DNA from 2 places in the Kocuria sp. KSNUG genome. Region 2 is predicted to be linked to the other one. Evidence: predicted binding sites of a transcription regulator. Region 2 holds the regulator's gene; the other holds the start of a gene.
What was found. Region 2 encodes HrcA, which represses chaperone genes, less so after heat shock. Its sites were predicted from a motif close to TTNGCACTCGNNNNNNNCGAGTGCNAA; they were not measured.
Positions count from the first base shown of each region.

Region 1: a site for HrcA is predicted at 2,555-2,581, ahead of groES (co-chaperone GroES). Genes of this name have one in related genera too.

Region 1 covers NZ_CP150981.1:2,526,948-2,531,326, forward strand. Annotated here, with positions in the region: gene AABM36_RS11050 (acyltransferase family protein) at 1-131, opposite strand, end outside; gene groL (chaperonin GroEL) at 434-2,020, opposite strand; gene groES (co-chaperone GroES) at 2,127-2,423, opposite strand; gene AABM36_RS11065 (ABC transporter ATP-binding protein) at 2,838-3,593, opposite strand; gene AABM36_RS11070 (iron chelate uptake ABC transporter family permease subunit) at 3,590-4,379, opposite strand, start outside.
Region 2 covers NZ_CP150981.1:1,785,894-1,790,272, reverse strand. Annotated here, with positions in the region: gene AABM36_RS07740 (16S rRNA (uracil(1498)-N(3))-methyltransferase) at 1-3, opposite strand, end outside; gene dnaJ (molecular chaperone DnaJ) at 1-1,142, opposite strand, end outside; gene hrcA (heat-inducible transcriptional repressor HrcA) at 1,206-2,216, opposite strand; gene AABM36_RS07725 (DUF3097 family protein) at 2,390-3,268, shown strand; gene AABM36_RS07720 (DUF4870 domain-containing protein) at 3,416-3,853, shown strand; gene hemW (radical SAM family heme chaperone HemW) at 3,924-4,379, opposite strand, start outside.

The DNA of each region.
Region 1 (4,379 bases), 740 kb from region 2:
GCGGAGATGAACAGGAAGATGTCCACACCACCGGAGACCCGGCCCATGAACACGTGGTAGACCACCACCAGCAGCACGGCCACCGCGCGCAGACCCTGCACCTCCGGACGGAACCCCGAATACCGGGACACCCGGTCCGAAGGTGAAGACCCCCCGGCACGGCCGTCATCCCGATCTCCAGCCTCCCAAGGAGAGGTCTTCGCGGACTCAGGAACCGGGGCCGGGGGGAAGCGCATCGCATCAGATTAGGCCGGGGGCACAAGCAGGTCCAACCAGGACTCCCACCCGCGCGGCCTTCGGTTGGGCCGCGCCGATCCCCCGACAACACCACGACGGCCCCCTCCCGCAGGAGGAGGCCGTCGTGGCGATCGCTGGTCCGGCCCGTGGCGCCCGCCGCAGGGGGCCGGGCGCTCACGGGAGCGACGAGGGGTGGTCAGTCCTCGTCCTGGTCCTTCTTCTCGGCCACCAGGGTCTCGGTGGTGAGCACCAGGGCCGCGATGGACGCCGCGTTCTGCAGGGCGGAACGGGTGACCTTCACGGGGTCGATGATGCCCGCCGAGAGCAGGTTCTCGTACTCGCCGGTCAGGGCGTTGTACCCGTTGCCGGGCTCCATCTCGGCCACGCGGGATGCCACCACGTTGCCGTCCTGGCCCGCGTTCTCCGCGATCCAGCGCAGGGGCTGCGTGAGGGCGCGGCGCACGATGTTCACGGCCGTGGCGGCGTCGCCGTCCAGACCGAGGTCCGTGCCGTCCAGGGACTTGGAGGCGTGGACCAGCGCGGAACCGCCGCCGGCCACGATGCCCTCCTCGAGCGCGGCACGCGTGGAGGACACGGCGTCCTCGATGCGGTGCTTGCGCTCCTTCTGCTCCACCTCGGTGGCGGCGCCGACCTTGATCACGGAGATGCCGCCGGCGAGGCGCGCGAGGCGCTCCTGGAGCTTCTCGCGGTCCCACTCGGAGTCCGTGCGGGCGATCTCGGAGCGGATCTCCGCGACGCGATCGGCCACAGCGTCGGAGGAGCCCGCGCCGTCCACCAGGGTGGTCTGGTTCTTGGTCACGGTGATCCGGCGGGCGGAGCCCAGCTGGCTCAGGTCCACGGCCTCGAGGGAGATGCCGAGCTCCGGGGTGGTCACGGTGGCGTCCGTGAGCACCGCGAGGTCCTGCATGATCGCCTTGCGGCGGTCTCCGAAACCGGGCGCCTTGAGGGCCACGACGTCCAGCGTGCCGCGCAGCTTGTTGACCACCAGGGTGGACAGGGCCTCGCCCTCGACGTCCTCCGCGATGATGGTCAGCGGCTTCTTGGCCTGCAGCACCTTCTCCAGCACCGGCATGAGGTCCTGGATCGAGGAGATCTTGCCCTGGAACAGCAGCACGTAGGTGTCGTCCAGGACGGCCTCCTGGCGCTCCTGGTCGGTGATGAAGGACGGGGACAGGTAGCCCTTGTCGAACTGCATGCCCTCGGTGACGTCCAGCTCCACCTCGGTGGAGGAGCCGTCCTCGATGGTGATGACGCCGTCCGTGCCCACGGTCTCGAAGGCGCGGGCGATCAGCTCGCCGATCTCCTCGGACTGGGCGGAGATCGCGGCCACGTGGGCCACGTCCTTGCCCTCCACGGGGCGGGCGTTGTCCAGCAGGCGCTGGGACACGGTGGCCACGGCGGCCTCGACCCCGCGCTTGATGTCGCTGGGGGCGGCGCCCGCGGCAACGTTGCGCAGGCCCTCCTTCACGATCGCCTGCGCGAGCACGGTGGCGGTGGTGGTGCCGTCACCGGCGACGTCGTTGGTCTTGGTGGCCACTTCCTTGGCCAGCTGGGCGCCGAGGTTCTCGTACGGGTCCTCGAGCTCCACCTCACGGGCGATGGTCACGCCGTCGTTGGTGATGGTGGGTGCGCCCCACTTCTTGTCCAGGACCACGTTGCGGCCGCGGGGGCCGAGGGTGACCTTGACGGTGTCGGCCAGGCGGTTCACGCCGGCTTCGAGCGCTTTGCGAGCGGTGTCGTCGAACACCAACTGCTTGGGCATGTGAGTTGCTCCTTAGGGAACCGGGAAGACTGCGGAGACGACGCACGCGGTGCCCGCGGCCCGTTCCCGGGCGGGCGGGCACCGCGTACGAAAGGGTGTGGAGAAGTTACTTCTCGATGACGGCCAGCACGTCGCGCGCCGGGAGCACCAGGTACTCCTCGCCGTTGTACTTGACCTCGGTCCCGCCGTACTTGGAGAAGATGACCAGGTCACCCTCGTTGACGTCCACGGGGATGCGGTTGCCCTTGTCGTCCACGCGGCCCGGGCCCACGGCCAGGACGGTGCCCTCCTGGGGCTTCTCCTTGGCGGTGTCCGGGATGACCAGACCGGAGGCGGTGGTCTGTTCAGCGGCCAGCGGCTGAACCACGATGCGATCCTCGAGGGGCTTAATGGAGACCGACACGATCTCTCCCTTTCTTCTAGGCGTGTGAGACGGTGTGCGTCCGCCGCGTGCCATGGGGTCCCATGACGGCGAGCGCCACAGGCCAGTTGGCGTGCCAACCGTCGTCGCGGTGCCGATTGAGCGCCTGGCCTTTAGCACCCTCCATGGGAGAGTGCTAATAGCACTGTAGGGACGCGGGCCGCGCCCGGTCAAGACGCGCCCACGCCACTCCCCTGTGGGCTGAACAGGCTGGTCCGGCACACCCCACGACGACGCCGCCCGGCCCCGTCGACGGCCTCGACGCACCATCCCCGGGGTGGCGCCGGCACGGGCCCCGAGCGCTGCCGCCGCATCCGCACCCCGGGCGGCCGGAGCCCGCTCCACGCCCGTGGAAGGCGGGCTCGAGCACCCGCGGCAGGAGCGGCGTCGTCGCGCTCAGTAGTAGACCGCGAGCCGCCCGCTGGGGCCCTCGTGGCACGTGACCGGGGTGTCGAACACGCGGGTGAGGGTCTCGTCCGTCATGATCTGGGTGGGCGTGCCGAACTCCACGACCCGCCCGTCCTTGACCGCGCAGATCCGGTCCGCGTAGTGGCTCGCGAAGTTGATGTCGTGCAGCACGATCACCACGGTGCGCCCCAACTCGTCCGCCACGCGGCGCAGGTGCTGCATCATGTGCACGGAGTGCCGCATGTCCAGGTTGTTCAGCGGCTCGTCCAGCAGCAGGTACCCGGTCTCCTGGCACAGCACCATGGCCACGTAGGCGCGCTGGCGCTGGCCGCCCGAGAGCTGGTCCAGGTAGCGGTCCTGGAGCGGGCCCAGGTCGAAGAACTCGATGGACTCGGAGATGATCCTCTCGTCCTCCCGGTTGATCCGCCCGCGCGTGTAGGGGAAGCGGCCCAGGCCCACGAGCTGGCGCACCGTGAGCCGCGCCGTGAAGTGGTTCTCCTGGCGCAGCGTGGACACCACCGTGGCGAGCGTGCGCGGCGGGGTGGTGGTGACGTCGTGGCCACCGACCACCACGGTGCCGGCGTCCGGGCCGAGCAGACGGCCCATCATGGTCAGCAGCGTGGACTTGCCCGCGCCGTTGGGACCCACGAGCGCGGTGATCCCACCCTCGGGGATCTCCAGGTCCACCGGCCCGATGGCGGTGTCCGTCCCGTACTGCTTGCTCAGTCCGTCCAGCCGGATCACAGTCTGCCCTTCCTCAGGATCACCACGAGGAACACGGTTCCGCCCACCAGTTCGATGATGATGGACACCGCGCCCTCCGCGTAGAAGACGTTCTTCAGGATGAAATAGGCCCCGGAGAGCACCGCGAAGCCCAGCAGCGCCGCCATGGGGAACACGTAGCGGTGGTCGTGGGTGTCCGAGAACTGGTACGCCAGGGTGGCCACCAGGAAGCCCAGGAACGTCATGGGACCGATCAGCGAGGTGGTCACGGCCATGAGCACGGACACCCAGAACAGGGTGAGCATGAGCTCGCGGCGGTGCCGCAGCCCCAGGTTGGTGGCCACGTCCTGCCCCAGCGCCATGACGTTGAGCCTCCGGGAGCGCAGGTACAGGGCGGCCGTTCCCAGCAGGCACAGCGGGATGGCCAGGGGGAAGTACTCGGGGTTCGCGTTGGACACCGAGCCGAAGAGCCGGGCGCTCAGCACGTCGAACTCGCTGGGCGATAGCAGCCGCTGCATGAACGTGGACACCGCCCCCAGGCCACCGCCCAGCACGATCCCGATCAGCAGCATGACCTGCACGTTCGCGTGCCTGCCGGACAGCAGCCAGCCGTACAGGGCCAGGGCGAAGAGCACCATGACCGTCACCTGCGCCGCGTACTGCGGCAGACCCTGCACCGCGGTGACCCCCACGGCACCCAGGAAGTAGACCGCCGAGGTCTGCACCAGCACGTAGAGGGACTCGAATCCCATGATGGACGGGGTGATGATCCGGTTGTTCGCCGCGGTCTGGAACGCCACGGTGGCC
Region 2 (4,379 bases):
CACTGGTCGTTGAACCGCCCGCGCAGCCGGGAGAAGAATCCGCCCGAACCGGTGGCGTTGACCGTGGTGCCGTCGTGGGCCTCCTCGTCCCGCAGCTGCGCCAGCCGCTGCACGAGCTCACGCTGCTCGCCCGTGAGGTTGCGGGGGGTCTCCACCTCGAAGTGGACCTGCAGGTTTCCGCGTCCCTTGCCGCGCAGGTGCGTCACGCCGAGCCCGTCGAGGGTCACGGTGGCGCCGGACTGGGTTCCGGGCTCCACCGCCACGCTGCGGGTGCCGTCGAAGGTCTCCAGGGTCACGGTGGTGCCCAGGGCGGCCGCGGTCATGGGGATGCGCAGCCGGGCGTGGAGGTCGTCGCCCTCGCGGTGGAACGTGGGGTCCGGGTCCACCTTGAGCTCCACGAAGAGGTCGCCGTTGGGCCCACCGGCGGTGCCGGCCTCGCCCTGGCCGCCCAGGCGGATGCGGTTGCCGGACTGGATGCCGGCGGGGATCTTCACGGTGAGCGGGCGGCGGTCACGCACCCGGCCCTCGCCGTAGCACTCGTGGCACGGGCTCTCGATCACGGTGCCAAAGCCGTTGCACTGCGAGCACGGGCCCTGCGTGGTGACCATGCCCAGGATGGACTGGCGCTGGTACTGCATGTGCCCCGAGCCGCGGCACATGCTGCACGTGGTGGGGCTGGTGCCGGGCTGGCAGCAGGAGCCCTCGCACGCGGGGCACACCACGGCGGTGTCCACGGTGATGTCCTTCTCCACCCCGAACACGGCGTCCTTGAGGGAGATGCGCACGTTGATCAGTGCGTCCTGGCCCTGCCGGGTGCGGGACTGCGGGCCGCGCTGGCCGCCCGCCCCCGCGCCCTGGAAGAACGTCTCGAAGATGTCGGAGAAGCCGAACCCGGAGCCCGGGAAGCCACCGCCGAAGCCGGTGTCCGTGCCGTTCTCGTTGCCCGTGGCGTCGTAGACCCGGCGCTTGTCGGGGTCCGAGAGGACGTCGTTGGCGTGCGAGACGCGCTTGAACTCCTCCGCGGCCTCTGGTGACGGGTTGACGTCCGGGTGCAGCTTGCGCGCCTTCTTGCGGTAGGCGCGCTTGATCTCTTCGGCGCTGGCGTCACGGCTCACGCCGAGGGTTTCGTAGTGGTCGCTCACGATGTCGTCGCTTCTGCTTTCGTCGGGTCTGTGGTCTCGGTCGGGGCGGCGCCGGCGCGGCGCTCAGTCCCCCAGGTTCCTGGAGAGGTATCGGGCCACCGCGCGCACGGAGGCCATGGTGGTCGGGTAGTCCATGCGGGTGGGTCCCACCACGCCCACCTTGGAGGCGGCGCGCGGTCCGTAGCCGGTGGCCACCACGGAGGCTTCTGCCAGCGGGTCGTCGCACTCCTCGGAGCCGATCCGCACGGCCACCCCGCGCTCGTCCTGCTGCATCTCGGACAACAACCGCAGCATGGTCACTTGTTCCTCCAGTGCCTCCAGCACCGGGGAGATGCTCTGCGGGAAGTCGCCGCTGAACCTCGCGAGGTTGGCCGTGCCGGCCATCACCAGGCGGTGCTCGTCCGTGGCCGAGGCGAGCAGGGAGAGGGTCTCCCCGACGGCGTCCCCGGCCTCGCGCAACTCCGCGGGCAGCGTCTCCCCCAGTCCGGCGACGGCGCTCGGCACGGCATCCAGCGCCTGTCCCAGCACCCGGGCGAGCACGCGGGCACGCAGCTCCAGCAGCTGGGGCTCCTCCAGCGCGGTGCGCAGCTCCACGGCCCGCTGCACCACGCGGCCCGAGGTGGGGATGAGGATGACCAGCACGGCCGCACCCACGTCCACGAGCTCCACGTGGCGCACGGTGGTTCCCGTGCGCACGGGGTACTGGATCACGGCCGCCTGGTGGGTCAGCTGCGCGAGCAGGCGCACAGTCCGCTCCATGACGTCGTCGATGTCCTGCGCGTCCTCCAGGAACACCTGGATGGCGCGGCGCTGGGCAGGACTCAACGGCTGGACCGCGGCGATCTGGTCCACGAACACGCGGTAGCCCTGGTCGGTGGGGATCCGCCCGGAACTGGTGTGCGGTGCCACGATGAGACCGGCGTCCTCGAGGGCCGCCATGTCGTTGCGCACCGTGGCCGAGGACACGGGAAGCCGGTGGCGCTCCACGAGCGCCTTGGAGCCCACGGGTTCGCGGGAGTGGACGTAGTCCTCCACGATGGCCCGCAGGATCTGCACCCTGCGCGGATGGTCCATGGTCCTCACCTCCCGTGGCGTGTCGAGCAACGGGCCGTGCGCCCGTCGTGGCCGAGCACCAATTTTGGCACTCATCCAGTCACAGTGCTAATCCCCCAGTCTAGGGCGCGGGTGCCCCGGGGCCGCTTTGGTACGCTCGCGGCTGATCTGCCCGCCGCACCGAGGAGGAACCCGTGAACGCACCCGGCTGGGGCTGGGGTCCCCAGGACCTGGACAGCCCCGAGGTGTCCCGCACCCGGCCGAGGGCGCGCGAGGTCGCCGTGGCGCGCGACATGGTGCTGGAGGACGTCGAGACCGGGTGGGTGGGCGCCGTCGTCAGCGTGGAGGTGATCGGCGGCATGCGCGTGGTGGGGCTCGAGGACCGCCACGGCCGGGTCAAGACCTTTCCACTGGGGCCGGGCTTCCTGCTGGACGGCGAACCCGTGCGGCTCACACCCCCCGCGCCGCGGAGCGCCCCCGCCGGCAAGCGCATCACGCGCTCCGGCTCCGTGGCGGTGGAGGGCCTCAGGGCGTCCGTGGCCAAGGAGTCGCGCGTGTGGGTCGAGGGCTACCACGACGCCGAGCTCGTGGCCAAGGTCTGGGGGCACGACCTCGCGGTGGAGGGCATCGTGGTGGAGCCCCTGCACGGCATCGACGACCTGCCCGCCGCCATCCGTGTCTTCAACCCTGGCCCGCAGCGACGCCTGGGGATCCTGGTGGACCACCTGGTGGCCGGCTCCAAGGAGTCCCGCATCGCCGAGCAGGCCCTGCGGGTTCCGGGTGCCGCGGACAACGTGCTGATCCTGGGGCACCCCTACGTGGACATCTGGCAGGCCGTGAAGCCCTCCGCGCTGGGCATCCCCGCGTGGCCCGTGATCCCGCGCGGAGTGGACTGGAAGACCGGCATGGCCAAGGCATTGGGACTGCCCCACCGCACCCCGCAGGACGGGGGCCGCGCGTGGCAGCAGATCCTCACGCGCGTGAACACCTACGCGGACCTGGAGCCTGCGCTGCTGGGCCGTGTGGAGGAGCTCATCGACTTCCTGACCGCGGACCAGGGCACCGCACGCTGAGCCGTCCCCGAACACGGGCGGCCGCAGGGGTCCCGCGGTGTGACGCACACCGTGGCGAGCTCCCAGACGCCCCCGGTATCATCGGGGGAACCAGACCCCCGCTCTCCCGTCTGGTCCGGCTACCGCCCCTGAAAGGGACACCCTCACGTGACTGACGTTGCCTCCACGCCCTCTGCCTCCGCCCAGGACTCCGCCGCGCCGTTCGAGTCCGTGCACCCGGTGGCCCAGCCCCTGGACGTCAACCAGGACCGCCAGTGGGCCACCCTGGCCCACCTCGGCGGCGTGGTGGGTGTGATCCCGAGCTACGTGATCCACCGCGTGTTCAAGGACCGCGGACCGTTCACCGCCCAGGAGTCCCGCGAGGCGGCCAACTACACCATGCTCCCCAGCATCATCGTGCTGGGCGGCATCCTGCTGTCCCTGCTCCCCGTGGTCGGCGGTGTGTTCTCGGTCGTCGCCGCCGTCACCTGGGTGTTCCTGGCGGTCACCTCGGTGCGGGCCGGCATCAAGGTCAACCGCGGTGAGCCGCACCAGTACCGCGCCAACACCCACCTCTACGACCGCTTCACCGGCCACCGGGGCTGACTCGGGCCCCGTCCCGGCTGCGGTGCGCACGACGTGTGCCCGGTGCCGCGTTGCGACCCTGCCGCACAGCTCACCAGTCGAGCAGCCGCCGCGTCACGGCGTCGGCCATGAGGCGCCCGGCATCCGTGAGCACCGCCGTGCCCGCCAGGGCCGCGGGGCCGTCCAGCCAGCCGTCCGCGATCAGCCCCGCCACGGCCCGGCGGCCCTCCGGACGCAGGGACGAGACCGGGATGCCCTCGCTGATCCGGATGCCGAGCATCACGTGCTCCACGTACTGGGTGTCCGCGTCCAGGGTCTCGCGACCCACCGCGGGTGAGACCCCCGCGCGCACCTTGTTGGTGTAGGGCAGCGGGTGCTTGAGGTTCCACCAGCGCACCCCGTCCACGTGGGAGTGGGCTCCGGGTCCGATGCCCCACCAGTCCTGGTTTCGCCAGTAGGCGATGTTGTGCGCGCTGCGGTTCTGTTCCGCCGTGCGCCCGTGGGCGGCACGCGAGAAGTTGGACACCTCGTACCACGCAAAGCCCGC